Regions from separate parts of the Rhodococcus wratislaviensis genome, predicted to be linked through region 1. Evidence: riboswitches for the same ligand, from Rfam matches in the RefSeq annotation. Region 1 holds a riboswitch; each other region holds the start of a gene.
The links. A riboswitch is a leader RNA that binds a small molecule or an ion and turns the genes downstream of it on or off. The one in region 1 is predicted to bind thiamine pyrophosphate.
Positions count from the first base shown of each region.

Region 2: another riboswitch for thiamine pyrophosphate. It lies ahead of thiC (phosphomethylpyrimidine synthase ThiC); the one in region 1 lies ahead of WKC72_RS36055 (3-oxoacyl-ACP reductase).
Region 3: another riboswitch for thiamine pyrophosphate. It lies ahead of thiO (glycine oxidase ThiO); the one in region 1 lies ahead of WKC72_RS36055 (3-oxoacyl-ACP reductase).

Region 1 covers NZ_CP150488.1:7,883,294-7,892,742, forward strand. The annotation lists gene WKC72_RS36005 (amidohydrolase family protein) at 1-118, shown strand, start outside; gene WKC72_RS36010 (CynX/NimT family MFS transporter) at 158-1,423, shown strand; gene WKC72_RS36015 (fumarylacetoacetate hydrolase family protein) at 1,463-2,344, shown strand; gene WKC72_RS36020 (VOC family protein) at 2,356-3,282, shown strand; gene WKC72_RS36025 (hypothetical protein) at 3,308-3,529, opposite strand; gene WKC72_RS36030 (C40 family peptidase) at 3,799-4,203, shown strand; gene WKC72_RS36035 (Lsr2 family protein) at 4,272-4,613, opposite strand; gene WKC72_RS36040 (hypothetical protein) at 4,755-4,934, shown strand; gene WKC72_RS36045 (CitMHS family transporter) at 4,936-6,339, opposite strand; gene WKC72_RS36050 (LLM class flavin-dependent oxidoreductase) at 6,460-7,755, opposite strand; gene WKC72_RS36055 (3-oxoacyl-ACP reductase) at 7,757-8,521, opposite strand; TPP riboswitch at 8,570-8,674, opposite strand; gene WKC72_RS36060 (MarR family winged helix-turn-helix transcriptional regulator) at 8,747-9,199, shown strand; gene WKC72_RS36065 (organic hydroperoxide resistance protein) at 9,202-9,449, shown strand, end outside.
Region 2 covers NZ_CP150488.1:2,677,020-2,686,468, forward strand. The annotation lists gene thiD (bifunctional hydroxymethylpyrimidine kinase/phosphomethylpyrimidine kinase) at 1-8, opposite strand, end outside; gene thiC (phosphomethylpyrimidine synthase ThiC) at 19-1,665, opposite strand; TPP riboswitch at 1,658-1,765, opposite strand; gene WKC72_RS12045 (GNAT family N-acetyltransferase) at 1,899-2,285, shown strand; gene WKC72_RS12050 (GNAT family N-acetyltransferase) at 2,387-2,749, shown strand; gene WKC72_RS12055 (hypothetical protein) at 2,843-3,148, shown strand; gene WKC72_RS12060 (hypothetical protein) at 3,109-3,519, shown strand; gene WKC72_RS12065 (exodeoxyribonuclease III) at 3,486-4,289, opposite strand; gene WKC72_RS12070 (N-acetyltransferase) at 4,324-5,289, opposite strand; gene WKC72_RS12075 (peptide deformylase) at 5,279-5,869, opposite strand; gene WKC72_RS12080 (DUF3263 domain-containing protein) at 6,048-6,386, shown strand; gene WKC72_RS12085 (LytR C-terminal domain-containing protein) at 6,411-6,962, shown strand; gene WKC72_RS12090 (superoxide dismutase family protein) at 7,036-7,737, shown strand; gene WKC72_RS12095 (glutamate--cysteine ligase) at 7,813-8,937, shown strand; gene WKC72_RS12100 (phosphatase PAP2 family protein) at 9,056-9,449, shown strand, end outside.
Region 3 covers NZ_CP150488.1:2,663,740-2,673,188, forward strand. The annotation lists gene WKC72_RS11975 (tetratricopeptide repeat protein) at 1-1,914, opposite strand, end outside; gene WKC72_RS11980 (glutamate ABC transporter substrate-binding protein) at 1,923-2,903, opposite strand; gene WKC72_RS11985 (hypothetical protein) at 2,900-4,282, opposite strand; gene WKC72_RS11990 (NUDIX domain-containing protein) at 4,407-5,165, shown strand; gene thiE (thiamine phosphate synthase) at 5,166-5,864, opposite strand; TPP riboswitch at 5,889-6,003, shown strand; gene thiO (glycine oxidase ThiO) at 6,000-7,067, shown strand; gene thiS (sulfur carrier protein ThiS) at 7,070-7,294, shown strand; gene WKC72_RS12010 (thiazole synthase) at 7,287-8,054, shown strand; gene WKC72_RS12015 (ABC transporter ATP-binding protein) at 8,168-9,109, shown strand; gene WKC72_RS12020 (ABC transporter permease) at 9,109-9,449, shown strand, end outside.

The sequences.
Region 1 (9,449 bases):
CGCCGCCCGATTGCACTCGCATGGGCGGGACACCCCTCCGAACAGGACGTATTCGCCATACGAATTCCCTCCATCACGAGTTACCGCTTCCCGGATAACCCGAGAACAGGAACAGTGATGGTCATCACCACCGCAACAAAGGAGCAAGGCATTGACCATGTCACGCGGGGACGAATTCCGGCGCGGGTGGCCGACTCTGTCAGCGGCCGCCGTGGGTGTCGGCACCGGGGTCTCCGGGCTCGCCATCTACTCGGCGGGTCTGTTCACCAGCGATCTCGGTAGGGAGATCGGCCTCAGCGCTGCGATGTACGGGCTGTCCATCACCTTGCTGACCTTCGGGATGGCACTCGCCGCCCCCGTCGTCGGGTACGCCGTCGACAAGTTCGGAGTCAAGGTGCCGACGATTGCCGGAGCACTGTGTCTGGCAACCGGATTCGCCGCACTGGGAACGGTCGTGCACTCCGTGCCGGCCTACATGACAGCGATGGCGTTGATCGGATTCTTCGGTGCGAGTTCCGGACCGATTGCCTTCACCCGAGCAGTGAGCAGCTGGTTCGACCGCGCCAGAGGCCTCGCACTCGGCATCACGATGATGGGAATGGGACTCTCCGGCGCCATCATTCCGGTCGCCATCGGCCGCGTCATCGAACTCGAAGGATGGCGACTCGGCTACCTCACGTTGGCCTGCATCGCGCTTGCCGGAACCCTCCCCACCCTCTTCCTCCTGAAGGTCGCACCCCGAAGCAGAAGTACGCAGGGCACGCCCGGCCGGCCGGCCGACGACGGCGACGACTTCGCCACCATCCGCAGGAACCCCCTCTACTGGCGACTGATTCTCACCTTCGGTCTGATGTCGGTCGCCTTCACCGGCCTCGTCCCGTACCTCGTCCCCATGCTTCGGCAGTACGGGATGAGCGTCGGCGGCGCGGCATCGATCGCTTCGATCATGGGACTCGCGGTCATTCTGAGCCGACTGGTGATCGGACTGCTCATCGACATCCTCCGGCCGACCGCGGTCGCAGCCTCGCTCTGCCTTCTGTGCGCCACCGGCGTCGTGCTGTTCGCAGTCGGCGGAGTCGGATTCGCCCCCGTCCTGGCCTTTACGCTGGGATGCATGCTCGGAGCCGAGCTGGATATGGTGGGCTACTTCACCTCCCGGTACTTCGGACTCGCCGCCTTCGGAAAGGCCTATGCGGGCCCCTACATGGCGTTCGTCCTCGGCGGCGGCATCGCGCCCTTGTGGGTCGGTGCCGTGGTGGACCGAACAGGAAGCTACACCGCAGTCCTCTACGTCGTCGCGGCGCTGACGGTGCTGTGCGCCGTGGCCTTCGTTGCCCTGCCGTCCCCGCGGGGACCGAGGCGGGTCACTCCCGACCCTTCCGAAACGAAGCCCACACCCGCCTCCGTCAACGCAGACCTCTGACCACACACAACAGATAACGCTCCAGGAGAACCTCGTTTCATGCGTATCGCCAACATCGACAACCGTGCAGCCCTTGTCATCGGAGAAGAGGGTTCCGAGCGAGGCGTCGACATCGCCCACGCCTCCCACGGCCGGTTCGAACCCGAACTGCCCGGCGTCTACCAGGCGTGGGCCGACATCACCGGATGGGCGGCCCAACAGGATCTTTCCGCCTTCGCCGACGAGAGCTTCCCGATCGACCGGTCCCTCCTCCGGGCACCGTCGCCGGCTCCCCGGCAGGTGTTCGCCGTCGGCCTGAACTACCACGCGCACGCCGCCGAATCCGGATTCGAATCCCCCACCCACCTGCCGCCGGTGTTCACCAAGTACGCCTCCAGCTTCACCGGCCCCGACACCGACGTCGTGATTCCCGCCGGCGGCAACGTCGACTGGGAGATCGAACTCGTCGCCGTCATCGGCCGCGAAACCAGCGGAATCGACGAGGCCGACGCCTGGTCCCACGTCGCCGGCCTGACCGCCGGCCAGGACATCTCCGAACGGATCACCCAGACCCGCGGTCCCGCACCGCAATTCGGCCTCGGCAAGTCCTACGCCGGGTTCTCCCCACAAGGCCCCTGGCTGGTCACCCCGGACGAGTTCACCAATCCCGACGACCTCGAACTCGGCTGCACCATCGACGGCGAACAAGTGCAGAAAGGCCGCACCCGGGACCTGATCTTCCCCGTCCCGACGCTGATCGCCGCCCTCTCCCGCACCGTCACCCTCTACCCGGGAGACGTGATCTTCACCGGCACCCCCGCCGGCGTCGGTGTCGGCCGCAACCCGCAGCGGTTCCTGCAGGCCGGCGAGAAACTCGACAGCTGGATCGACGGCATCGGTCAGCTGCACCAGCGGTTCGTCGCCCACCCCGACGCGAAGTAGAGGACGCGATCATGCCACTGCACGGACTGGGCAAGATCACCCTCGGCGTCCCCAACGTCGACGACACCATCGCCTACTACACCGATTTCGGTCTCGGGCACCGCGGGGGCGGGGTGTTCGCCACCCGCAACGGCGGCGACCAACTCGAGATCGTCCACGCGCCCACGCGTCGACTGGTCGAGTTGACGGTCGCCGCCGACGACCCCGACGACATCGCCGCGATCACGGGGCGGCTGAGCGGGCTCGGTGTGGCGATCGACCGGAACGGCACGTCCGTCGGTGCCGTCGAACCGGTCACCGGCACCCGGGTGCGGGTCGCAATCCGGCCCCGGATCGTGATCGAGCCCGCGGTGTTGCCGACGCCGTACAACGGTCCGGGCCGGATCGACCGCTGGGGCCGGGCCCCGTTCCTGACCCGCGCCGAGCCGGTGCGTCCCCGCAAGCTCGGGCACGCGGTGATCGGGTCCACCGACCTCGAGACGACGATGAAGTTCTTCACCGACGGTCTCGGATTCAAGGTCAGCGACTACATGGGCGACAAGGCGGCGTTCCTGCGCTGCTCGGTCGAGCATCACAACGTGCTCGTCATGTCCGCACCGGTGAACTTCATGCATCACTCCAGTTGGCAGGTCGACGACATCGACGAGGTCGGGCGCGGCGCCCACGCGATGCTCGACGGCAACCCCGAACGCCACATCTGGGGTCTCGGCCGGCACTATGCCGGCGCGAACTTCTTCTGGTACCTCAAGGACCCGGCCGGGAACTTCTCGGAGTACTACTCCGACATGGACACCGTCCCCGAAGACGAACTCTGGAGCCCGGAAGTGCTGCACGGACTCCATGGCCTCTACGCCTGGGGGCCGCCGCCGCCCCCGTCGTTCCTCGAACCGGACGACCTCGCCGCCCTCATGACCGGGGCACACTGCAGCACGGGGTGACGAGCGGTCTCGGAATTCGGTGCCCTCAGATCAGTTCGACGACGGTCCCCAGGTCGTGCACGTGCTCGGTGTCCGACGGCCCGGGGGCCGGCGCGATGTCGCCGCGTGCCGTGTGTGCCATCGATCGTGCCTCGCCCGCGGCGAAGGCAACCGGTACAGCCACGACGACGGACAGGAGGGCAGCTCCCGCGTCGAACGCCAAGCGCGCGACACCGAAAGCACAGTTCGCCGATTCTCGGATCGTCATCGTCCGCCTTCCTTCATCCCAGTCCACAGGACGTAGCGGACCACTCCTTTTGACTTAACAATTACCCGTTCGACGTTACGAGGGGCCTGCACTACTCGCGAGTACCAAACCGACCAGATCGAATGATTTCGTCGCCGGCCGTCGAATCCGGCGACGGAGGCAGCGAAAGACAGGCACGTCTCCAGGTAATTCGGCCGGTGCACCCAGACCGCGCGAGGGCCACTCTGTAAGCAGCGACACCACACCGAGTGCACTGGAGTAACGACGGCATGGACCCACACACCGGGAACCACGGATATCAGCTGGTTCACACCTTCCGCCCGCCTCCGGTGCGGCCAGGGCGCCAGGCACTGCACGCCGCCGCATCCAGAATCGGAATCCCGTGCACCCTCGGCGCCGGTGACCACCGCGCCTTCGACAGCTCCGGTCTCGTCCAATGGGCCTACAAGCAGGCCGGCATACCGGTTCCGCGCACCACCTACGAGCAACTCCGACACGGGACCGCCGTGGACGCGAGCGACCTGCAGCCCGGTGACGTCGTCCTCTTCTACGGGGGCGGCCACGCGGGGATCTACGCAGGAAACGATATGGTTGTCCACGCACCCGCTCCGGGACGCCCGGTCACGCGAGTAGCCATGAGCTCCATGTCATTTCACGCAGCGCGCCGGTACTGACGGCCGAGCAGACCCCAGCCGACCCCGACAGCGCGACCGGAGGCGCCGACCACCCGCGGAACCGTGGCTCAGTGAGCGGCGTTGTACGCTTCCTCGATCTCGGCAGGAATACGTCCACGCGTGGACAACTCGTACCCCTGCGACGTCGCCCATTCCCGAATTTCCTTCGCCTGGCTACGCCCCTGCGACGGTGCCACTGCAGGAGTCGGCCGACGCTTCCTTCCACCGACCCGAGTTGCATGTTCGATGTAGTAGTCGAGAGTCTTGTGGAATTCTTTGGCGTTCTTGACCTTCAGATCGATCTCGTAGTCGACGCCGTCGACAGAGAACGGAATGGTCTCCCCCTTACCGTTCTTGATCGGAGTTCCGTCGATGTCGTCGATGCGTTCGACAACAACTTTGCGCGCCACAGTTCCACTCCTTCATCGTCGATAACCCGGGGAACACTACGTCGAAGTATTGTTCACCTGCCAATCCCCGACGGAGTTTTCGAACTGCAAACCCCGGGTCCGCCTGATTGGAGCACCCCGCTGTCGGGGTATTCGTCGGACATGACACCGAAGGACGCATCCGGACCGAAGACCACGACCACCGACAGCGGCGCCCCGGGCGCGGACAAGGATGTGATGTCCGATCCGGCCGAGGACGACAAGAGTTCGGGCGCCGACTGGAGCGGCGAAGGTGGCGCGACCCCTGAGGGGCCCGCCACCGACACCGACACCGAGGACTAGGTCACCAGGGGATCTGCCCGAGGACCACACCGATCACCAGCATCGACAGCGACACCAGTGCGGCGCGCCACAGCACCTTCTTGTGATGGTCGGCCAGCGGGACACCCGCCAGGGTCACGAGCAGGAGGATGGCCGGGACGAGGGGGCTCTGCATGTGGAACGTCTGGCCGGTGATGGATGCGCGGGCCATCTCGACCGGCTCGATGCCGTACGTGGCCGCCGTCTCGGCGAGCACGGGCATGATGCCGAAGTAGAAGGCGTCGTTGCTCATGAAGAACGTGAACGGCAGGCTCAGGATGCCCGTGATGACGGCCAGGTGCGGTCCGAGCGACGCCGGGATGATCTCGAGCAGCCACTGCGCCATGGCCTCGACCATTCCGGTGCCCTGGAACACGCCGGTGAGCACGGCCGCGGCGAACACCATCGCGACCACGGAGACGATGCTCGACGAGTGGCGGGTGATCGCTTCCTGCTGTTCCTTGACCCGCGGGAAGTTCACCGTCAGCGCGATCGATGCGGCCACCATGAACAGGACCGGGATCGGCAGCACGTCCATCACGAGCACGACGAGGAGCGCCACGGTCACGAGCGCGTTGAACCACAGCAGCTTCGGCCGCAGCGTTGGCCGCTCGGGATCGAGACCGTCGACGAAGCCCTGGCCGTCGTCCGATCCGGCGTCGCCGGAGCCGCCCCCGGTTCGGGGTGTGTCACCGTTGCCCCCGGATCCGGTCGCGGACCGGCGGAGGCCGGAGCCTGCGGAGACGAGGAGGCGTTCGTCGGTGAGTTCGAGCGTGCCGATGCGGCGGCGTTCGCTGTAGCCCAGCTGCACGGCGAACAGCAGCACGACGAGCAGTCCGACCACCAGCGACGGGATCATCGGGACGAACACGTCCGACGGCGAGATTCCCAGCGCGGCGGCGGCCCGGACCGTCGGCCCACCCCAGGGGACGATGTTCATCGCGCCGTTCGCCAGGCCGGCGACCACCGTGAGGACCACGGGGCTGACCTTCAGCTTCATGTACAGCGGCAGCAGTGCGGACGTCACGATGATGAATGTCGTGGATCCGTCACCGTCCAGCGACACCACCATCGCGAGCACCGCGGTGCCGACGACGAGCCGCATGGGGTCGTTGCGGACGAGCCGGAGGATGAGTTTCACCAGCGGGTCGAACAGGCCGACGTCGATCATGATTCCGAAGAAGATGATCGCGAAGAACAGCAACGCGGCTGTCGGTGCCAGCGCCTTGATCCCGTCGGTGATCATGTCGCCGACGCCGAGGCCCGCCCCGGCCGCGATCCCGAAGGCGACCGGGACCGCGATCAACCCGACCACGGGAGTGGCCCGTTTGGACATGATCAAGAACATGAACACGGCCACCATCAGAAAGCCGAGTGCTACCAGCATTGCCACTCCTCGTCCGAACTCGCGTCGTGGTGTGATCGCGATAACCGCCAGTGTCGGGGGGAGGGACGCTCACAGTCACTGTTGCGTACTTAGAGAAGGTTGTGTTCTTTGTGGTGGCAACTACGGGCGACCCCGGAGATGGTCGCGCAGAGTCTCTGTCTCATACTCCGCGCGGAACAGCCCCCGCTTCTGCAGGACGGGGATCACCTCGTCGACGAAGTCGGCGAGGCCATTCGGGTAGAGCGGCGGCATCAGGTTGAAGCCGTCGGCCCCGCCGCTGCGGAACCACACCTCGATCTCGTCGGCGATCGATTCCGGGGTTCCGATCATGGTGCAGTGTCCGCCGCCTGCCGCCAGCGTGCCCAGCAGCGACCGCACGGTGGGACGGTCCTTCTCGATGATGCGGAGGATCGTGTCGTACCGGCCCTGCGGCCCGGTGAACTCCGACAGCGGCGGCAGCGCGGGAACGGGTGCGTCCAAGTCCCAGGCACTGCAGTCCTGCTGGACGAACATCGACAACTGCGCCAGCGACTGTTCGACGGGCAGGAGCGCGTCGAGTTCCGCCTTCTTCCGCCGGGCCTCCCCGCTGGTCGAGCCGACATAGGTCACGAGACCGGGCATCACGACCACCGCGTCGGCGTCGCGGCCGGCCGTGCGGATGCGCCGCTTCACGTCGGTGTAGTAGCTCTGTGCGGCCGAGAGGTCGTAGGCGACGGCGTAGATGCCCTCGGCGCACCGGGCGGCCAGGTCGCGGCCCTGATCGGACGCGCCCGCCTGGAACAGCACGGGACGACCCTGCGGTGAGTGCGGCACGTTCAGCGGACCGTCCACGAGGAAGTGCTTTCCCCGATGCTCGACCGGCTTCACCTTGGCCGGGTCCGCGAAGATGCCCTCCCGGTCGAGCACGAGCGCATCGGGCTCCCACGAATCCCACAGAGCGAGTGCCACATCGACGAATTCCGCGGCGCGCGAATAGCGCTCGTCGTGGGGAGGCATCTCCTCGAGTCCGTGATTGCGCGCCTCCGCGTCGAACATGGACGTCACCACGTTCCAGCCGACGCGGCCGCCGCTGATGTGGTCGAGCGACGCCAGCATCCGGGCGGCGTGGAACGGTGTGTAGAACGTGGTGGACACCGTCGTCACCAGTCCGACCCGCTCCGTCGCCCGCGCCATCGCGGACAGCGCGGTGAGCGGTTCGAGGAACCACATGCCTCCGGACGCGGGGTCGCGCACCGAATGCCCGTCCGCGAAGAACACCGCATCGAGGCAGCCCCGCTCCGCGGTCTGCGCCAACTCCTCGTAGTAGGTGATGTCGCAGAGTCGCTCGACCTGGGACGACGGGTGCCGCCACGCGGCGCCGTGGTGCCCGCAGCTGTAGAGGAACGCGTTGAAGTGCAGTTGCCGGGCGTCGCTCATGTCAGTCCTTGACCAGTCCGCCGTCGACGACGAGGTTCTGGCCGGTCACCGCACGCGACCACGGGGACGCGAAGAACAGCACCGCGTCGGCGAACTCGTCGGGGGTGGTGACCCGCTGCAGCGGGGTGCTCGCCGCGATGAGGTCGAACACCTCGTCGGGAGTGGCAGCGCTCGCGTCGGTGGTGCGGAGCAGCCCGCCCGAGACCATGTTGACGGTGATGCCGTCGGGACCGAGGTCGGAGGCGAGCGTGCGGGTCAGCGACAGCGCCGCCGCCTTGGCTGCCGTGTAGTCGTGGTACGGGACGACCGGGTTCTGGAACAGGTTGGTGCCGATGTTCACGATCCGGCCGAACCCGAGCGAACGCATGCCCGGCAGCGCGGCCTGCGTCGTGTGCAGTGTCGCCTTCACGCTGCCACGCAGCTGCGCGTCGAAGGCATCCCACGTGATGACGTCCGCCTTGTCGCGGGCGTCGCCGTTGAAGGAGAAGTCGGCGAGCGCGTTGTTGATCACCGTGGTCACCGGGGAGCCGAAGTGCTCCTCCGCCGCGGAGAACAGCGCCGCCACCTGTCCGGCATCGGTGACGTCGCCCCGGAGCGCGACCGCACGGTCCGCGCCCAGGGAGGCCGCGAGTTCCTCGGCCGCCTCCCGGCTGCTCCGGTAGTTCACGATCACCCGCGCGTCCTGCGCCGCGAACGACCGCACGATGGCGGCGCCGAGGCCCCGTCCACCGCCGGTCACCAGGACGATCTGCTTGTCGAGCTGCATGCTGTCACCTTCCGTTCGGTCGGCGACGAGATATCGGATGAGCGCATACGGCCGTCTCCGCGACATCCCTTCGCCGGCATTACCCAGTTCAGGTTCGACGGGTGTGTTCTCAGCCGTCCGGCTCGTCGCCGGGCAGCACCCCGTGTCACTGGCCAACAGTGTAAGCGCAATCACCGTTTTTGATTCTTGGTTGTGCACAACCTAGTTGTGTGCAACTATTCGGTGGTGACCGACAACCTCGCCCTCGACCGCCAGGTGTGCTTCGCGCTGTACTCGGCTTCCCGGGCGATGACGGCGAGATACCGGTCGATGCTCGACTCGCTGGGAGTGACCTACCCGCAGTACCTCGTGCTGCTGGTTCTCTGGGAACAGGACGGTCGCGGAGTACGTGAGATCTGCGACGCCCTCGACCTCGACACCGGCACGCTGTCGCCACTGCTCAAGCGGCTCGAAACCCTGGGCCTGGTCGAACGCAGGCGCTCGTCCGCCGACGAGCGCCGCGTCGGGATCCACCTCACCGAGAAGGGTGCGGGCCTCCGCGCCGCCGCGGAGGCCATCCCCGCGGAACTCGCCCAGTCGACGGGAATGGACATCGACGAACTCGTCGCCCTCCGAAACACCCTGTCGCGGCTCACCGAATCGCTCCACAGCGTCAACACCCCTACAGGAGAGAAGTAACCATGAAGATCGTCTACACAGCCGAAGCCCTCGCCACCGGAGAAGGACGCAACGGCCACGCCCGCACATCCGACGGCCGGCTCGACCTGAACCTCGCGATCCCCACGGAGATGGGTGGGTCCGGCGACGGCACCAACCCCGAGCAGCTGTTCGCCGCCGGATACGCGGCATGCTTCCACTCCGCACTCCAGCTGGTCGGCCGTCAGGCAAAGGCGAACGTCGCCGACTCGGCCGTCGGCGCCCGCGTCGG
Region 2 (9,449 bases), 3.3 Mb from region 1:
AGCTTCACGAAGGGGACCTTACCGATTCTCTGAGGTGACGGATTCGACGGGCAGATACACGCGACCACCTGCGTCGACGAACTCGCTCGACTTCTCGGCCATTCCCGCCTCGATGGCTTCGACCGAATCGAGTCCGTGTTGCTGCGCGTACTCACGCACGTCGGCGGAGATCCGCATCGAACAGAACTTCGGGCCGCACATCGAGCAGAAGTGGGCCGTCTTCGCCGGTTCGGCCGGCAGCGTCTCGTCGTGGAACTCCCGCGCGGTATCCGGGTCGAGGGACAGCGCGAACTGGTCGTGCCAGCGGAATTCGAACCGGGCCTTCGACAGCGCGTCGTCGCGCTCCTGCGCCCGAGGATGCTGCTTCGCGAGGTCCGCGGCGTGCGCCGCGATCTTGTACGTGATGACCCCGGTCTTGACGTCGTCCCGATTCGGCAGTCCGAGGTGTTCCTTGGGGGTCACGTAGCAGAGCATCGCGGTGCCCGCCTGCGCGATCATCGCCGCGCCGATCGCGGACGTGATGTGGTCGTACGCCGGCGCGATGTCGGTGGCGAGCGGCCCGAGGGTGTAGAACGGCGCCTCCTCGCACAACTCCTCCTCGAGGCGCACGTTCTCGACGATCTTGTGCATCGGCACGTGCCCAGGGCCTTCGATCATCACCTGCACCCCATGCGATTTCGCGATCCCCGTGAGCTCGCCGAGGGTGCGCAATTCCGCGAACTGGGCCTCGTCGTTGGCGTCCGCGATGGAGCCGGGGCGCAGACCGTCACCGAGCGAGAACGTGACGTCGTAGCGGTGGAGGATCTCGCACAGCTCGTCGAAGTGGGTGTACAGGAACGACTCCCGGTGGTGGGCCAGGCACCAGGCCGCCATGATCGACCCACCACGGGAGACGATGCCGGTGACGCGGCGCGCGGTCAGTGGAATGTAGCGGAGCAGCACACCGGCGTGGACCGTCATGTAGTCGACGCCCTGCTCGCACTGTTCGATCACGGTGTCGCGGTAGATCTCCCACGTGAGCGCGGTCGGGTCGCCGCCGACCTTCTCGAGCGCCTGATAGATCGGCACCGTTCCCACGGGCACAGGCGAATTACGCAGAATCCATTCCCGTGTCTCGTGGATGTTCTTGCCGGTGGACAGGTCCATGATGGTGTCCGCGCCCCACCGCGTCGCCCACACCATCTTCTCGACCTCTTCCGCGATCGACGACGTGACCGCGCTGTTGCCGATGTTCGCGTTGATCTTCACCCCGAAAGCCTTGCCGATGATCATCGGCTCGAGTTCGGGATGGCAGCGGTTGGCGGGGATCACGGCGCGTCCCGCCGCGACCTCGGTGCGCACGGTTTCGGATGAAACGCCCTCGCGTGCAGCGCAATACTGCATCTCGGGGGTGACGGCGCCGGCGCGGGCGGCGTCGAGTTGGGTGCCTTCGCGGTCGGCGATCCACGGCGCGCGCAGATGCGGCAGTCCCGCTTCCAGGTCGATGGTGGCGTCCGCATCGGTGTACGGACCCGACGTGTCGTACACGTCGAGGTGCTCACCGTTGGTGAGGTGGACGCGCCGGACCGGCACCCGGACGTCGTCGCCCGACAGCAGGTACTGCTTGGTGCTGCCCTCGATCGGTCCCGTGGTGACGGACGTGGCTGTAGATACGTTTGTGCTCATCGATGATGCTCCCTACGCCGGCATTACCCGGACAGGTTCGACGGTCGACGGCCCTAGCCGTCCTCTCAGCCCGCTGGTGCGAGCCCCCGTGGATGTGTAGTTGTCCCGCAAACTGTAACCGAGATCTCTCTGAGTAAACATTCGGGTGAAACTTGGACAGCGGTTCCCGGCATCGGTATAAAGGGTGATGAACATCACATTTCGATTACGACACATACCCCCAGGAGATAGCCATGCTGACGGACGCCCAGGTTGTGGACGTGATCGACAACGCCGATCAGAACCGATTCGAGCTACGACTGAGTGGTGACCTGGTCGGCATCCTCGGGTATTTCGACCTCGCGGACACGCCGCCCGGCGCCGGTGCCGGCGTGGGAGTGGTGGCCGCCCGGCCGCCGGGCCCGAAGAGCCGGGGGCGGCAGGCACCCGTGGTCTCGTTCATGCACACGGTGATCGTGGAGGACTTCGGTCACCGCGGACTCGCCGCCCTCATGGTGGGTCGCTCCCTCGACCTCGCCCGCGGGTACGGCTGGAAGGTGCGGCCCGTGTGCACGTACGTGCAGCGCTTCGTCTCGGCGCACCCCGAGTACCGCGACCTCGTCGTCCCGGTGGAGGGCTGACGGCGGTCGGGGCACGAATCGAGCACTCGTCGGCAACGAAACGGTTGCGGGGGCGGCGATTCCGCTCGCGAGGATGCCGCCTTACTGATTCCATGAGTGGCATGGATCACATTTCGAACAGTTCCGAGTCGCCGGGGAACATCGCGGCCGCTGATGCTCGCGTGCTCGACAACCCTGCCCACGAACGATTCGATCTGTGGCTGGGGGACGAGTTGGTCGGCATCCTCGGCTATCGGGACGAGGACGACATCCCCGGATTCACCGCCAAGCCCGGCGAGGTGGTCGCATTCATGCACACGGTCGTCAAGGAAGAGTTCGGTGGGCGCGGACTGGCCGCGTTCCTCGTGGGCGAGGCGTTGGACTCGGCACGTCGGCGAGGATGGAAGGTCCGTCCCATCTGCACGTATGTCCAGCGTTACCTGGCGCTGAATCCGCAGCATCTCGACGTGCTGATTGCCGGGTAGCCCCGCTTTCGAGAGCACTGCTCTTGCCATCTGCGGCTCCGCTGTGAATACTGCTCTGTATAGAGAGCAGTGCTCACGCTCGAAGGAGTCGTCATGACCGTGTCGGATCGGATCGAGAGTCGTACCGGGGTCGCAGGGACCTGCGCCGCAGTGCTGTTCGCCGTGGCCGGCGCCTTGTTCGTCGTCTACCCCGTGGTGCGTCCCTACGCGGCGGGCGGGGCCCCCGACGGACGGGCCGAGTTCGCCTCACCGTGGTGGCTCGTCGCCCACCTCGCCGCCGTCGGTGGATTCATCGCGTTCGGTCTTGCGCTCGTCGCGCTCAGCGGCCTGCTGAAGGGACGGGTGGCGAACGAGCGGCGGTGGTCTCCTTGGCGGCGTCGTGGATCGGGATCGGGCTGACGCTGCCCTACTACGGTGCCGAAACGTTCGCGCTGTACGCCCTGGGCGGCAGCAGCCTGGACGAGGGGGCCGTCACGACCCTCGCCGAGAGCGTGCGGATGGGCGCGGCCCAGGCGACGCTGTTCGCCGCAGGACTGTTACTCGTCGCGGTCGGCGCTGGCGCGGCCGCCGTCGCGATCGCCCGATCCCGACTGCTCGCCGGGTGGGCGGGGATCCCGATGGCAGTGGGGTTCGCGCTGTTCATCCCGCAGTTCTACGTCGACGCCCCACTGCGCATCGGGCACGGAGTGCTCATCGGGTTCGGGTGCGCGGTCGTGGCGCTCGGTGTGCTGCGTTCTCAGTCGCCGAGGTCGACGATGACCGGTGCATGATCGCTGGCGCCCTTGCCCTTGCGTTCGTTGCGGTCGATCTCGGCCTTGTCGACGCGGCCGGCGAGGGCAGGCGATCCCAGGACGAAGTCGATGCGCATTCCCTGCTTCTTCGGGAACCGCAACTGGGTGTAATCCCAGTAGGTGTAGACACCCGGCCCCGGGGTGTGCGGCCGGACGACGTCGGCGAACCCCGATTCGACGAAGGCCTGGAAGGCCTCACGCTCGGGGGCGGACGTGTGGGTCTTGCCCTCGAACAGCGCCGGATCCCAGACGTCCTCGTCGGTGGGGGCCACGTTCCAATCGCCGACCAGCGCGATCTGCGCGTCCGGGTTCTGCTCCAGCCACCCGACCGCGTCGGTGTGCAACTTCGCCAGCCAGTCGAGCTTGTACGTGTAGTGCGGATCGGTCAGCTCACGGCCGTTGGGGACGTACAGGCTCCAGATGCGGACGCCGTTGCACGTGGCGCCGATGGCGCGGGCTTCCTGCGCGGGCGCGACCTCCGGGTCCTTGTGGAAACCGGGCTGATCCTCGAACCCGATCTGTACGTCGTCGAGACCGACGCGGGACGCGATCGCGACCCCGTTCCACTGGCTGAGGCCCACGTGCGCGATCTCGTAGCCCAGTTCGCGGAAACGCTCGTACGGGAACTGCTCGTCCTTGCACTTGGTTTCCTGCATCGCCAGCACGTCGACGTCGGACCGCTGGAGCCAGTCCAGGATCCGGTCGGTACGGGCACGAACAGAGTTCACGTTCCAGGTTGCGATGCGCACGGCAGCCACCCTAGCGGCCGTCGCCGACAGGTTGTCAGCCGACAGGTTCGGTGGCGTAGCGGTACCGGTGGTGCGCCACGAAGCCGAGGTTGCGGTACATCGCCTGCGCACCCTCGTTCTCGACGGCGACCTGCAGGCACGCGTGGGTCGCGCCCTGTTCGCGTCCCCAGTTGATCATGTCGCCGCAGATGAGGCTGCCGATCCCGTGGCGGCGGTGAGCCTCCGCGACCTCGACCGCGGTGAGCCCGACCCACCGGCGGTCGTCGGGGGCGGACGTGACGGATCCGCGGGCGACGGCGAGGAGCGTCGAGTCGGCGGCGCCGATCCGGCCGAACCCGAGGGTGCCGCCGCGGACCGAGTCCAGCACGTCGACCGCGAAGTCGGGGAGCGCGGACCCGCGGTAGCGGTAGAGGGCGAGCCAGTCCGGGTCGGGGTGATCGGTGACGGTGGTGGTTCGTGGGCCCTCGGGCAGGGCCAGGTTGTCGATGTCGGCCGCCATCACGACCACTTCGTCGCTGACGTTCCAGCCGAGCGGTACCTCGCCCAGCCGGTCGGGGATCAGCAACCGCAGCGGGCGGTCGCGCTCGGCGTACCACTCGCGCAGGCGATCGAGCGTGCCGCCGGGGGAGAGATCGTCCAGACTGCCGACCGACCCACGGTCGCCGAGCGGGGCCGCCGAGTTGGCGCGTCCGGTGAAGCCGTGACCGTAGCGGGCGAGCCACCCGTCGATCCACGTGTGCTCGACACCCGGCCAGCCGTCGGCCGAGGCCAGTTCGAGGGATCGGATCTCGCTTGCGCGCACCGGCCGTGCGGGGACGGCCTTCAGCGCGATCACCCGCTCCGGATCCACCTCGACGACGGAGCCGTCCGCGGCGCGGACGACCACCACCGGTTCGACGCTCTCCAGCACCCCGATGACATCGGTCATCGGATGGCTGTGACCGGGTGGCAGCTGATATCGCAGCACCACCCGGCTTCCCAGCGGAATGTCAGTCGTCATGCCCGAACGGGTCTTCGACCGTTCCCGGCACCCAGCTGAGACCGGGAACTCCCCAGCCGGCGCGCTTGATGGTCTTCTTGGCGGCGCGCGCGTTGCGGCCGACCAGCATGTCGACGTAGAGGAAGCCGTCGAGGTGACCGACCTCGTGCTGCAGCATGCGGGCGAAGAAGCCGCGTCCCTCGATCTCGACGGCGTTGCCGTCGGCATCGGTGCCGGTGACCTTCGCCCATTCGGCCCGTCCGGTGGGGAACTGCTCGCCCGGAACCGACAGGCAACCCTCGACGTCGTCGTCCGGGTCCGGCATGGTCTCGGGTCGTTCCGATGTTTCGAGGACCGGGTTGACGACGCAACCCCGGCGGCGGAGCGCCGTGCCGTCTCCGTCGATGTCGGGGCAGTCGTAGACGAACAACCGCAGCGGCAGGCCGACCTGGTTGGCGGCGAGCCCGACGCCGTTGGCGGCGTCCATCGTGTCGTACATGTCGGCGATGATCTCAGCGAGTTCCGCAGGTGACTGGGACACTGCCTCGGTCGGTTCGTGCAATACCGGGTCGCCCACGATCCGGATGGGGAGGATGGCCATGGTCGTCAAGGATAGTGCGGCGCGCCCGAGCCGTTCGCACTGCCCGCGGCGTTCGTCATGGTTGAATAGTCGCTGAAGAACAGCGGTGTAATTCGTTGCTCGGTCGGCCACGCGATCGAGGAGCCGGGGGAACGTGGTTTCGCTGAGGTCGAGCGAGAGCTAGTAGTCGAGGAGTGAGATGGACGGCGCAACAGCGCGTAGTCGGAACCAGTCCGAGCGCATCGACGGCGACAACTCGGCGGGGGTCAAGGACGTCGGCGACGACGGCCTCTCGCGTCGGGAGCACGACATCCTGTCCTTCGAACGCCAATGGTGGAAGTACGCCGGCGCGAAGGAAGAAGCGATCAAAGAGCTGTTCGACATGTCCGCCACCAGGTACTACCAGGTTCTCAACGCGCTGGTGGACCGGCCGGAGGCGCTCGCCGCCGACCCGATGCTCGTGAAGCGGCTGCGACGGCTGCGCGCAAGCAGGCAGAAGGCCCGCGCCGCTCGTCGCCTCGGGTTCGACGTCACGTAGCACCCGGTGGCTAAGGTCGACATCGTGAGTATTCCGAAACCCGAATCGTCCGGCCCGCCGTTACGTGCCCTCGCGATGGTGCTGATCGCCCTCGCGATTCTGTTCGCGGGTCTCGGGTTCGCCTCCCTGGGAGGCTCGGACTCGGAGGAGACCGCCGCCACCGTCACGACCACGGCGGCCGCCGGGACCACCGCCGCCGCGCGCCCGACGACGGCCGCCGGAGCAGCGGGCGCCACCTCGGCTTCCGCGGCGAGCACCACGTCCGGCGCCTCGAGCACCTCGAAGTCCGCTGACGCGGCGTCGGTCCCGGTGCGGGTGCTCAACAACAGCAACGTCACCGGTCTCGCGAGCCAGACGGCCACCGAACTGATGTCCTCGGGGTGGACGGTGTCGGAAACCGGTAACTACAGCGACGGCACCATCTCCGAAACCACGGTGTACTACGGGACTTCCGCCGCCGAGAAGGAAGCGGCAACGGAGATCGCCGCGCAGCTCGGGGTGTCGGCCCAGCCGCGGTTCCCGGGTATCGCGAATTCGTCTGCGGGTGTGATCGTGATCGTCACCTCCGCGCAGTAGACCGGACGGTCGGTGCACCATCGCCGCGGTTATGATCAGATGCACTTCTTCGCCACCTCAAAGGAGCGGTTTGATGGCCTCGAGTTCTACCCGTCGGATGTCCTGGCGCATTGTCACCCCGGTGGTGGCCATTGCAGCACTCGGACTGACCGCCTGCAGTAACAACGAGGAGCCGACCGACGTTCCCGGCACCACTCCTCCCGTCTGGACCGGTGCCGCCGATCCCAGCGCCGCAGGCGTTCCCGGCGACGCCGAGAGCGGTTCGGGTGAATCCGCCGAGAGCGGCGCGGTCAGCGCGACGCTGAAGAACGCCGAGGGCGAGGACGTGGGCACCGCCACGTTCAAGCAGGCAGGCAGTCACGTCGAGGTCACCGTTTCCGTCAAGGATCAGACGCCCGGCTTCCACGGTTTCCACGTGCACTCCGTCGGAAAGTGTGAGACGAACTCCGTGGCACCCACCGGCGGTGCGCCCGGAAACTTCCAGTCCGCGGGCGGGCACTTCCAGGCCGAAGGTCACTCGGGCCACCCCGCGAGTGGCGACCTCACCTCGCTGCAGGTTCTTGCCGACGGCACGGCCGAGTTGGTCACCACCACCGACGCCTTCACGGTCGAGGACCTGAAGAACGGCGACAGCGGCACCGCGGTCATGATCCACTCGGGTTCCGACAATTTCGCCAACATCCCCACTCGTTACGCACCCGCCCCCGATCAGGAAACCCTGAACACCGGGGACGCAGGCTCGCGCGTGGCCTGCGGTGTCATCGGCGCCAGCTGAGCCGCGTGACATCCCGGCTTCGGCCGGGATGTCGGTGCGCTGCCGCGCACTGCGGCCTGTGGTTGGATCGAAACCGTGGTAGTTCCCTTTCCCGGTTCGCCGCGGCCGACGCTGGGTGTCGAGTGGGAGATCGCGCTGGTCGACAGGGTCACGCGGGATCTCTCCAACACGGCCGCGGAAGTGTTCGACGCGGTGGCGAGTCTCGCCGGTCCCGAGGATCCGAGGATCACCAAGGAGTTGCTGCGCAACACCGTCGAACTCGTCACCGGGATCCACTCCACCGTCGGTGAGGCGATGGACGACCTCGACGAGTCGCTCGACCTGCTGCGGCGGGCGGCGAACCCGCTCGGCGTCGATCTCATCTGCGCGGGCACCCACCCGTTTGCGCAGTGGTCGACCCAATTGGTCACGCGCACACCGGATTACGACGAGCTGATCGAACGCACCCAGTGGTGGGGCCGTCAGATGCTCATCTGGGGTGTGCACGTCCACGTCGGTGTGTCCTCGCCGCAGAAGGTGTTCCCGATCCTCAATGCGCTGTTGCAGCGGTACCCGCATCTGCTCGCGCTGTCCGCGTCCTCGCCGATGTGGGCCGGCGTCAACACCGGGTACGCGAGTAACCGTGCGCTGATGTTCCAGCAACTCCCCACCGCGGGGTTGCCGTACCAGTTCGCGAACTGGGGGCAGTACGAGGACTTCATCAGCGACCAGATGAAGACCGGTGTGATCACCAAGATCGGCGGGATGCACTGGGACATCCGGCCGGCGCCGCGGTGGGGCACCATCGAGGTCCGCGTCTTCGACGGCATCTCCACCCGCGCCGAACTCAGTTCCCTCGTCGCGCTCGTGCACTGCCTGATCGTCGACCTGGACCGGCGTTTCGAGGCGGGCGAGAACCTGCCCAACCTGCAGCCGTGGCACGTGAAGGAGAACAAGTGGCGGGCCGCGCGGTACGGGCTCGACGCCGAGATCATCCTCGACGAGGACAGCAACGAGCGGCTCGTCACCGACGACCTGAACGACCTGCTCGAGAAGCTGGTCCCGACCGCCGTGCGTCTCGGCTGCGCGGACGAACTGGCCGCGGTCGCGGAGATTCCCCGCCGGGGTGCGTCCTACCAGCGGCAACGTCAGGTCGCGGAGGCGACCGGCGGTGACCTGGTGGCTGTGGTCGATGCGCTGGTGAAGGAGCTCGGGACCTGAAAGACGGTCTCGGGCAGGACACTCGTCCACTTCCCGTTCACGTGTTGTTTACACTTGGCGGGTGTCGATCGACGATGTTGCCGTTATGCGGCCGGGTGGGCCCGTCGATCGTTCCCGCATGTTCGTCGCGAGCGGGGCGCTCGGTGTGGCGATCCTGCTGGTGGTGGTCCAAGTGGTCGCGTCCACCCAGGGTTTCCAGGGCCCCCTCGAAAGCCTGTTCCACGACTACGTCCTGACCCCCAAGTCGGCGTCCGTCCCGTGGGCCGGCCTCGCGCTCGCGATGGTCGGGCTCACCAATCGCCAGCGCGTCGTCGCACTCTCCGCCGCAGCAGGCATCGACGTCGTGGTCGCTGCGGCACGCTACCTGTCGGGCGGCCCGCTGACCGTCGGAAACGGCGCGACCTGGGTACTCACGGCGGTGGGCGTGTACGCGGCGGTCCGCTGGACCGGCGACCAGCGGCGCAGCGCCCTCCAGGGCGTCGGTCTCGGTGCGCTGCTGATACTTGCGACCA
Region 3 (9,449 bases), 3.3 Mb from region 1:
GTCGCCGCGTTCGGTGAGTTGCCGCGCCAGCCCGAATGCCGCACTCACCATGCTGTGGTCGGTCCGCCACACCGTTCGGTAGTACTTCTCGGCGAACGCCCGCCACTGGTGGGGATCGGAACTTTCCCAGTGCTGCAGAATCAGTTCGGCGGTGGCGGCGAGCGCAAGCTTGGGAGCCGTCTCCCCGGGCATCGCCTTCAGCACGGATTCGAAGCGGGAGAACGCCGTCTCGTACTCGCCGTCGATGAGCGTCGCGAGTCCGGCGTACCAGTCGACGCGCCAGTTCCCGCCCATGTCTCCCTCCACGTCGCGGAGGAGTCCGGTGGCGGTGGCGGCGTCACCGAGATCGAGGTGCGCCTTGATCTCGGCGAGTGTGAGTTCCCGGGAGAACGACACGTCGAGGTCGCCGACGACCCGTTCGATACCGTTCTCGCGCGCGTGCCGAATGGAATCCAGTGTCTGCTGCGGTTCGCTGTGCACCGCGGCGGCCAGGAGCGGGGCGTTGGGATCGGTCGGGTCGATCAGGGGCACCGCCAACGCCTGCGCCACGGACTGCGGATCGAGGTTCTCGTCCCGGTCGACGCCGTCGACGTACACATCGGTCTGCTCGACGGCCTCATCCGTGCCGAACGTCGTTCTCTGCTTGCTGAACACGGTCGACAGTCCGGGATGCTCCTCGCCGGTCTGCTGCGCCAGCACCTCCCGCAGTACCGCCGTGAGCTGACCCGCCATCTCCTCGGCCGACGCGAAACGCCTGCTCGGATCGGGGTCGGTGGCGCGCAACAGGAGTCGGTGGAAGAACTCGTATTCCGCGAGGAGCGGCGCCTGCTCGGGGGACGGGATCCCGTCGAGGTACCGCCCCTTGTCGGACGGCATGTCGAGCGTCAGGACGGCGAGTGTGCGCCCCACCGTGTAGATGTCGGACGCCACGGTCGGGCCGGTCTTGACGATCTCCGGCGCCTGAAACCCGGGCGTGCCGTACAGGTAGCCGTAGTCCTCGATGCCGGCGACGGCCCCGAGGTCGATCAATTTGAGGGCGTCCTCGGTGACCATCACGTTGTCGGGTTTGAGGTCGTTGTACACCAGGCCGGTGGAGTGCAGATACGCCAGTGCGGGAAGGATTTCGAGCACGTAGGCGATGGCCTGCTCGACCGGCATGCGCTCGGGCTTCGCGTGCGTCGACAGGACGTCCCGCAGCGAGTGACCGCCCACGTACTCCATGACGATGTAGCCCATCGGGGTCCCGTCCGACCGGGGATGCTCCACGAAGTTGAAGATCTTGACGATGCTCGGGTGGGCCACCTCGGCGAGGAACTGGCGTTCGGCGACCGCCACGGCCTGAGCCTCGGCGTCGCCGAAGTGCAACAGACCCTTGAGGACCACCCACCGGTCGCTGACATTGCGATCGATGGCCAGATAGATCCAGCCGAGGCCGCCGTGCGCGATGCAGCCCTGCACCTCGTACTGGCCGCCGATCAGCTCGTTCGGGCCGAGCAGCGGCCGGAAGTCGTAGGTGGCTCCGCACTTGGGGCACAGACCGAATTCGGAGCCCTCGGAGGTGGCGCTGGTGCGGCCCACCGGCTTGTTACATTTCCAGCAGAAGCGCTTGCTCTCGGGGACTTTCGGGTCGGTCATCACGGCGGACGCCGGGTCGAGTGTCTTCACGACGGGAACCTCGACGAGACCGCCGCCGAGACGCAGGCGCTGCCCGGACCGGGTGCGCGGTGAGCGCGTCGAGCGGCCGGTGCCGGACGCGCCGGACGGCCGGGACGTCGGCGCCGCCTGGGTGGCCGGACCCTCGTCCGGTTCTTCCCGAACCGCGGCCTGCGTAGCGTCCGCTTCCGGCTCCCGTACGGCGGCCTGGGTGGCGATGTCCGGGTCGGTGGACTCGGGATTCTTCGGATGGTGCGGCATGCGTCCCCTCAGTCCTGGTACACGGCGGACGGCGGGGCGGGGGACGGCCCCAGCATCGACAGCCACTGGTCGTACATCCTGGTCCAGGTACCGTCACGGCGGATGCGTTCGAGCGTGCCGTTGACGAACCGCACCAGGTCCTCGTTCGACTTGGTGATGCCGACGCCGTACGGCTCGGCGCCCATGCTGTCTCCGACGATCTCGAGATACGGGTCCTGGGACGCCAGACCGGCGAGGATCGTGTCGTCGGTGCTCACCGCATCGACCTGCCGCTGTTGCAGGACCACCAGGCAATCCGACCACATGGGGACCGTCAGGATGTCCGCGGTGGGCGCCACCTGCTGCAACCGTGTCAGCGACGTGGTGCCGCGGACGACGCAGACCCGCTTCCCGTCCAGGTCGGCGGCGCTGCGGATCGGGGAGCCCTTCACGACGAGAACCCGTTGCTGCGCCTCGAAGTATTCGGAGGAGAACGCCACCCGTTCCTTTCGGTCGCAGGTGATGGTCATCGTCTTGGCCACGATGTCGACCATCGATTCCTGAAGTGCCTTCTCACGATTCGCCGACGTGAGGATGCGGTACTCGAGTCGGTTCGGGTCGCCGAACAGGTCCCGCGCGATCTCCCGGGCGATGTCGACGTCGAAGCCCTGGACGGTACCGGTGGCCGGGTCGCGGAAACTCATCAGATTGCTGCCCGTGTCGAGGCCGACGACGAGACGGCCCCGTGCGCGGATGGCGTCGACGGTCGGCATCGGCGGCGCGGCGTCGGTGTCGGGGAACGGGCGAAGGCTCGCGGTGGGATCGCCGCAGTCCTTCTCGGGAGTCGGGGGCGCAGCGCTGGTTTCGGGCGCCGGCATCGCGGCCGCGGGAAGCGGGGGCTCGGTGTACGACACGCTCGGCGATCCGACGTGCTCCGGACTCGACTCGGCGCACCCGCCGATCAGCAACGTGGCCGCCACCAGCACCAGCGCGATCCGGCGCCGCCTCACTGGTACTCCCGCAATCGAGGCCACAACCCGATGATAATTCCGCCGAACGCGATCAGCGTCAGGACGAGGGCACCGGAACCGAGCGCGGTCAGCACCCGGGCCGCGGATTCGACATTCGACCGCAGCCGGTCGCGTGCGGTGCCGATTCCGTCGGTGAGCGCGTCGTCGACGGCGGTGAACTGAGCCGCGGAATCCGACGGTCCCGGTCCGATGGCGACCATTGCCGCCGAGACGAAGTCGCCCTTGGCGAGGATCTCGTTCATGCGGTCGTGTGCCGAGGACCAGCGCGTCCACGCCTCCTGCGCCCGTGCCACCTCGTCGTGGCCGACGGCGCGGTCGCCGTCGTGGGGGTAGCTCGACAGCAGTGTGTCGAGCTGACCGGACTTGTCTTCGAAGACGGCGTCGTAGTCACCGTTCGAGTCACGGCGGACCAGTTTGAGGGTCTCCTCGGTGCGCGCCTGCTGGGCCAGGATGCGGGCGGCGGTCAACTCGTGCATCGGGCGGGCGCCCTCGGTCAGTGCCCGCTTGGTGTCGAGGGAGGAGACCAACCCGGCGACCAGCATCCACACCAGGAGGATCGCCGTGCACGACGACGCCACGATCAACCCGAGGTTGAACGTGCGCCGACTGAGCCTCGCGATGACGATCTGGGCGACGAGCAGCGCGACGAGGGCCACGAGGATCAGGATCAGCGCCAGCCAGGGCGGACGGGAGTAGTCCCGTTGGGTGTCCGCGACGTCGGCTTCCTGCTGGGCGTGCAACTGCTGCGCCATCGGCAGCATGCTCGTCTGCATCAGCGTGGACGCCTCGCTGAGGTAGGCCGCGCCGACGGGATGACCGGTGCGGTTGTTGGCGCGCGCGGTCTCGACGAGACCGGAGTAGACGCTGAGGTCGGTGGACATGGAGGCGAGCAGGCGCCGGCTGTCCACGTCGCTCGCCGCGAGCCCGCCGGACGCGTACACGAGGTCGCCGGAGGCCGTGCCGATCGCCTGCGTGTACGTGTCCCGGAGTTCGGGAGGTTCGAGACCGCCGGAGATGAACGCCGTCGTGGCCGCGGCATCCGCCACCGACAGGGCGCTGTACAGGTTCTGCGCCGAGAACGACAGCGGTTCCGTCTCGGCGAGGACAGTGTCGAGGGTGGCCTCCCTGCTGTTCACCGTCGAGGCGGCCAGGAGGCCGGCGGTCAGGGTGAGCAGGACCAGGAGGGCGCCGAGGGCGGTGAGCTTGGCGGGAGTCGACACCAGGAACGCGCGCAGTTCCTTGCGGCGTGCCACCGCGGGGTCGACGTCGTCGTCCGCGGCGGCGGACAATGCGCGGCTGCCCCGGGGTTCGATCGACGGTGCCTCCCGCAGAACCACCTCGCACCCCTCCTGTGTCATGGCCGCACTTTGTGGGGAGCATATAAGCAGCGGTCGGTTCACGACTGCCGACGGGCAGTTCCGGAAGAAACCGTTAGTGTGAGGGAACTGCAGGGAGACCCATCAGGTCGGACAGGGGTAGTCGATGCGTGGTGACGGTGACGGCTGGGCAACCGGGCCGGACGGCAGTCGTCATTGGGGCAAGCACGGTGCGGCCGGGTTGTTGCTGCGTGCGCCGCTCCCGGACGAGACGCCGGCCGTGCTTCTGCAGCACCGTGCGGCCTGGAGTCACCAGGGCGGCACCTGGGCGTTGCCCGGCGGTGCCCGGGACAGCCACGAGACCACCACCCACGCCGCGGTACGCGAGGCGCACGAGGAAGCCGGCATCGAGAGTGCAGCGATCCGTGTCCGCACCGAGGTCGTCACGATGAAGGCCGCGAGCGGCTGGAGTTACACCACCGTGATCGCCGACGCCGAACGCCCGCTACCCACCGTCGCGAACGGCGAGAGCACCGAACTGCGGTGGGTGCGGGAAACCGACGTCGCCGGGCTCCCGCTGCACCCGGGATTCGAAGCGGGGTGGCCGCAACTGCGCACCACCGAGGTGCGATTGCTGCTCGACCGGCACGACGTGCTGGGCGAACGCGGCGCGCTGGCGCAGTTGTCGAAGGCTCTGCCCCGCACGGTGCACCTGCCGGACGGCACGTACGGGTGGCTGCCGCGCGTCGAGGTGCTCGAGGCCCCGGACGCAGTCGGTCGCCTCGCCGAACCGGCCGGCCACGGCACCACGCTGGGAACGATGACGGCGGTCGTCACCACCGACCCCGACCTGATCGAACAGTTGCCGACCACCGTCGTGGTCCTGCCGCCCGCCACGGTGCTGAACTGGCTGGATCAGCCGTAACTACGCGTTCTGCTGCAACAGGGCGGACAGCGAGCGCGCGGCGGCCTGCGGGTCGCGGGCCTCGGTGATGGCCCGCACGACGACGATGCGGGAGGCTCCCGCGGCGAGGATCTCCGGAACCCGGGCCTCGTCGATGCCCCCGATCGCGAACCACGGGCGGTTCGGCTCGGAGTCGGCGGTCGATCGCACCAGATCGATGCCCGACGCGGTCCGCCCGGGCTTGGTGGGGGTGGCCCACACCGGTCCGGTGCAGAAGTAGTCGACGCCGTCCTCGATCGCCGCGAGGCTGGCCTGCGCGCGGCTGTGGGTGGAGCGGCCGATCAGGACGTCGGAACCCACTACAGTCCGTGCGTACGGGACGGGCAGGTCGCCCTGGCCGAGGTGCAGCACGTCGGCCCCGGCCGCCAGCGCCATGTCGGCGCGGTCGTTGACCGCGAGCAGCGCTCCGTGACGCCTGGCCGCGGCCGCGAGCACCGACAGCGCCGCGAGTTCGTCCCGGGCGTCCATCGTGCCGAACTTCTTCTCTCCGGCCGAGCCCTTGTCGCGGAGCTGGATGATGTCGACGCCGCCGGACAGCGCGGCCTCGGCGAACTGCGCCAGGTCGCCCTTCTCGCGCCGAGCATCGGTGCACAGATACAAACGTGCTGTTCCGAGGCGGCGCCGACGGTCCGTGAGGTTGCTGTGATGCGAGGTGGTCACGGCATGACGGTAGCCTCTACGGTGAAAGTGCAACACGGGAGTCCCGGGGAACGTGGGGCTGAGAGGGGCTCACGCCGAGCCCGACCGTCATACCTGACCCGGATCATGCCGGCGCAGGAAGTGAGGTGGAGTTCAATGGCGAGATCGGTATCCGTCGTCGGAGGCGGAGTGATCGGCCTGTCCATTGCGTGGCGAGCAGCCCGCAACGGCTGGTCGGTGAAGCTGTACGACCCGTCGATCGGTTCGGGGGCGTCCTGGGTGGCGGGCGGCATGCTCGCCCCGTTGTCCGAGGGCTGGCCCGGCGAGGAGAGCGTCCTCGAACTGGGGAGCGCGTCGCTCGACCGGTGGCCCGAATTCGGGAAGGAACTCGAGGCCGGAGCCGGCGTCGAGCTGTTCACGTCGGAGAGTTCGCTCACCGTCGCGCTGGACGGCGCCGACGCGGAGGACCTGCGGACCATCGCCGAATGGGTGGGTGCCCAGGGGCGGGAACTGCAGATCCTGAACCGTGCCGAAGTGCGCGCCCTCGAGCCGATGCTGGGGCGTGGAGTCCGATTGGGACTCTTGGCCGTCGAAGAACTGGCCGTGGACAACAGGCTGCTGTTGCAGGCGTTGCAGCGGTGCGCCGTCGACGCCGGAGTGGAGCTGATCGGGGAGGCCGTGCACAGCCTCGACCGGCTCGACACGGACCAGATCGTCGTCACCGCGGGCATCGCGTCCCCGGCCCTGTGGCCCGGGCTTCCGGTGCGCCCGGTGAAGGGCGAGATTCTGCGGTTGCGCTCGCGTCCGGGGGTGACTCCCGCACCGGGCCGCACCATCCGCGGCAGTGTGCACGGCAGGCCCGCCTACCTGGTTCCGCGAGCCGACGGCATCGTCGTCGGTGCCACCCAGTACGAGTCGGGCAACGACACGCAGGTCACGGTGGCCGGTGTGCGGGACCTGATCGCGGACGCCGAGGCGCTGATGCCCGCCATCGGCGAGTACGAACTGCGGGAGACCTCGGCGGGTCTGCGTCCGATGACGCCGGACAACCTGCCGCTGATCGGCCGGGTGTCCGATCGGGTCGTGGTGGCGACGGGACACGGCCGTAACGGCATCCTGCTCACCCCGGTGACCGCCGACGCGACGGTGGCATTGTTGGAGGGCTCGGCACTGGTCGAGGCGAAAGCCGCCGACCCCGAACGTTTCGAGAAAGTAGCGAGGTAGAGATGAGTGAGCAGCAAGTAGTGGTGCCGATCGGCATCAGCGTCAACGGTGAGGACCACGAGTTCACGGAACCGTTGACCGTCGCCGGGCTGCTGGAGGTGCTGAACCTGCCCACCAAGGGCATCGCGGTGGCCGTGAACGGCGCCGTGTTCCCGCGCGCCCGGTGGGACGAGCTCGTGGTCCGGGGCTGGGAGATCGAGATCCTCACGGCGGTGCAGGGTGGCTGACGCGACGCCCGGCGTGCAGAAGGGCCTCACGATCGCGGGCCGCACGTTCGGTTCACGGTTGATCATGGGCACCGGCGGCGCAGCCAACCTCACGGTGCTCGAAGAGGCGCTCGTCGCGTCCGGCACCGAGCTGACCACGGTCGCGATGCGCCGCGTCGACGCCGTCGGCGGCACCGGTGTGCTGGACCTGCTGCGCCGGCTCGACATCGCGCCGCTGCCCAACACCGCCGGGTGTCGCGGTGCTGCCGAGGCGGTGCTGACGGCGCAACTCGCCCGCGAGGCGCTCGAGACCGACTGGGTGAAGCTCGAGGTCATCGCCGACGAACGCACCCTGATGCCCGACGCCATCGAGTTGGTCAGCGCTGCAGAGCAACTGGTCGACGATGGTTTCATCGTCCTGCCGTACACCACCGACGACCCGGTTCTGGCCCGCAGGCTCGAGGACGTAGGCTGCGTGGCCGTGATGCCGCTGGGTTCGCCGATCGGCACCGGGCTCGGTATCGCGAACCCGCACAACATCGAGATGATCGTGGACGGTGCGGGGGTACCCGTCATCCTCGACGCCGGCATCGGGACGGCCAGCGACGCGACCCTCGCGATGGAACTCGGCTGCGATGCCGTGCTGCTGGCCACGGCTGTGACCAGGGCGAAGGACCCGGCACTCATGGCGTCGGCGATGCGCGGGGCCGTGGTGGCGGGCTACGAGGCGCGTCACGCGGGCCGCATTCCCAAGCGGTTCTGGGCGCAGGCGTCGTCGTAGTTCTCGGGGTCGCGTCGGGGTCCCGCTCAGGGTCCGACCGGTACCAGGGGACGAGTCGGGAGTAGACCTGCGGCCGATGCGCGCCGGCCGCAGGTTCCGGCATCCTTCTCACCATGATTGAAGTGAGGGGACTTTCAAAGACCTTCGGTGCGACGAAGGCGGTGGACAACCTGACGTTCAACGTGAAGCCGGGTATGGTCACCGGCTTCCTCGGCCCGAACGGTGCAGGCAAATCGACGACGATGCGCATGATCCTCGGGCTGGACCGCCCCACGGCGGGCAGCGCGTTGATCGACGGCAAACCGTACAGCGACCTGGTGCAGCCGCTGCGGACGGTGGGGGCTCTGCTCGACGCGAAATGGGTGCACCCCAACCGCTCGGCCCGCGCCCATCTGCAGTGGATGGCGGCGTCCAACTCGCTGCCGAAGAGCCGGGTCGACGAGGTGCTGCACCTCGTCGGGCTCACCGAGGTGGCCGGGAAGAAGGCAGGCGGGTTCTCGCTGGGCATGTCCCAGCGACTGGGCCTGGCCGCCACGCTCCTCGGCGACCCGAAGGTGCTGCTGTTCGACGAGCCGGTGAACGGGCTCGACCCGGAGGGCATCGTCTGGATCCGGAAGTTCATGCAGCGCCTCGCCGCGGAGGGGCGCACGGTGCTGGTGTCGAGCCACCTGCTGTCCGAGATGGCGCTCACCGCCGAACATCTGGTGGTCATCGGCCGGGGGCGTCTGATCGCCGACACCACCGTGTCCGAGTTCGTCAGCAAGTCCTCGGAATCGACGGTGCGCGTGCGGAGCCCACAGCTGGACGCGCTGCGGAGCGCGCTGACGTCCAACGGGCTCACCGTGCGCGAGGACGGATCCGACGGGCAGCAGGCGCTCGTCGTGGTGGATTCGTCGACGGACGTCGTCGGCGGGATCGCCGGTTCGCAGGGCATCGTCCTGCACGAGTTGGCATCTCAGCGCGGATCGCTGGAGGACGCCTTTATGAAGTTGACCGGAGACGACGTGCAGTACCACGCAGAGGGCGTCGAAGATGTGATGAGGGGTGCACTGTAATGGCTGTTCTCAATGCCGAACGGATCAAGATCACGTCGACGAGGTCGCCGTTGTGGTGCACGGTCATCATCATCGTGCTGGGTCTCGGTCTCGCCGCGGTCATCGGGCTGAGCGCGAAGGCCAGCATCAACTCCTTCAACAACCAGATCGCCGACGGTAAGCAACCGGATTTCGATCCGTTCCTGCCGCAGATGTCGGACGCGGTCGGCGGTGTCTCCGGATTCGGCGTGCTGGTCCTGATGATCCTCGCGGCGCTCGCCGTGACCAGCGAATACCGGTTCGGCGTCATCCGCACCACGTTCCAGGCCATCCCGAACCGCGCGTCCGTCCTTGTCGCGAA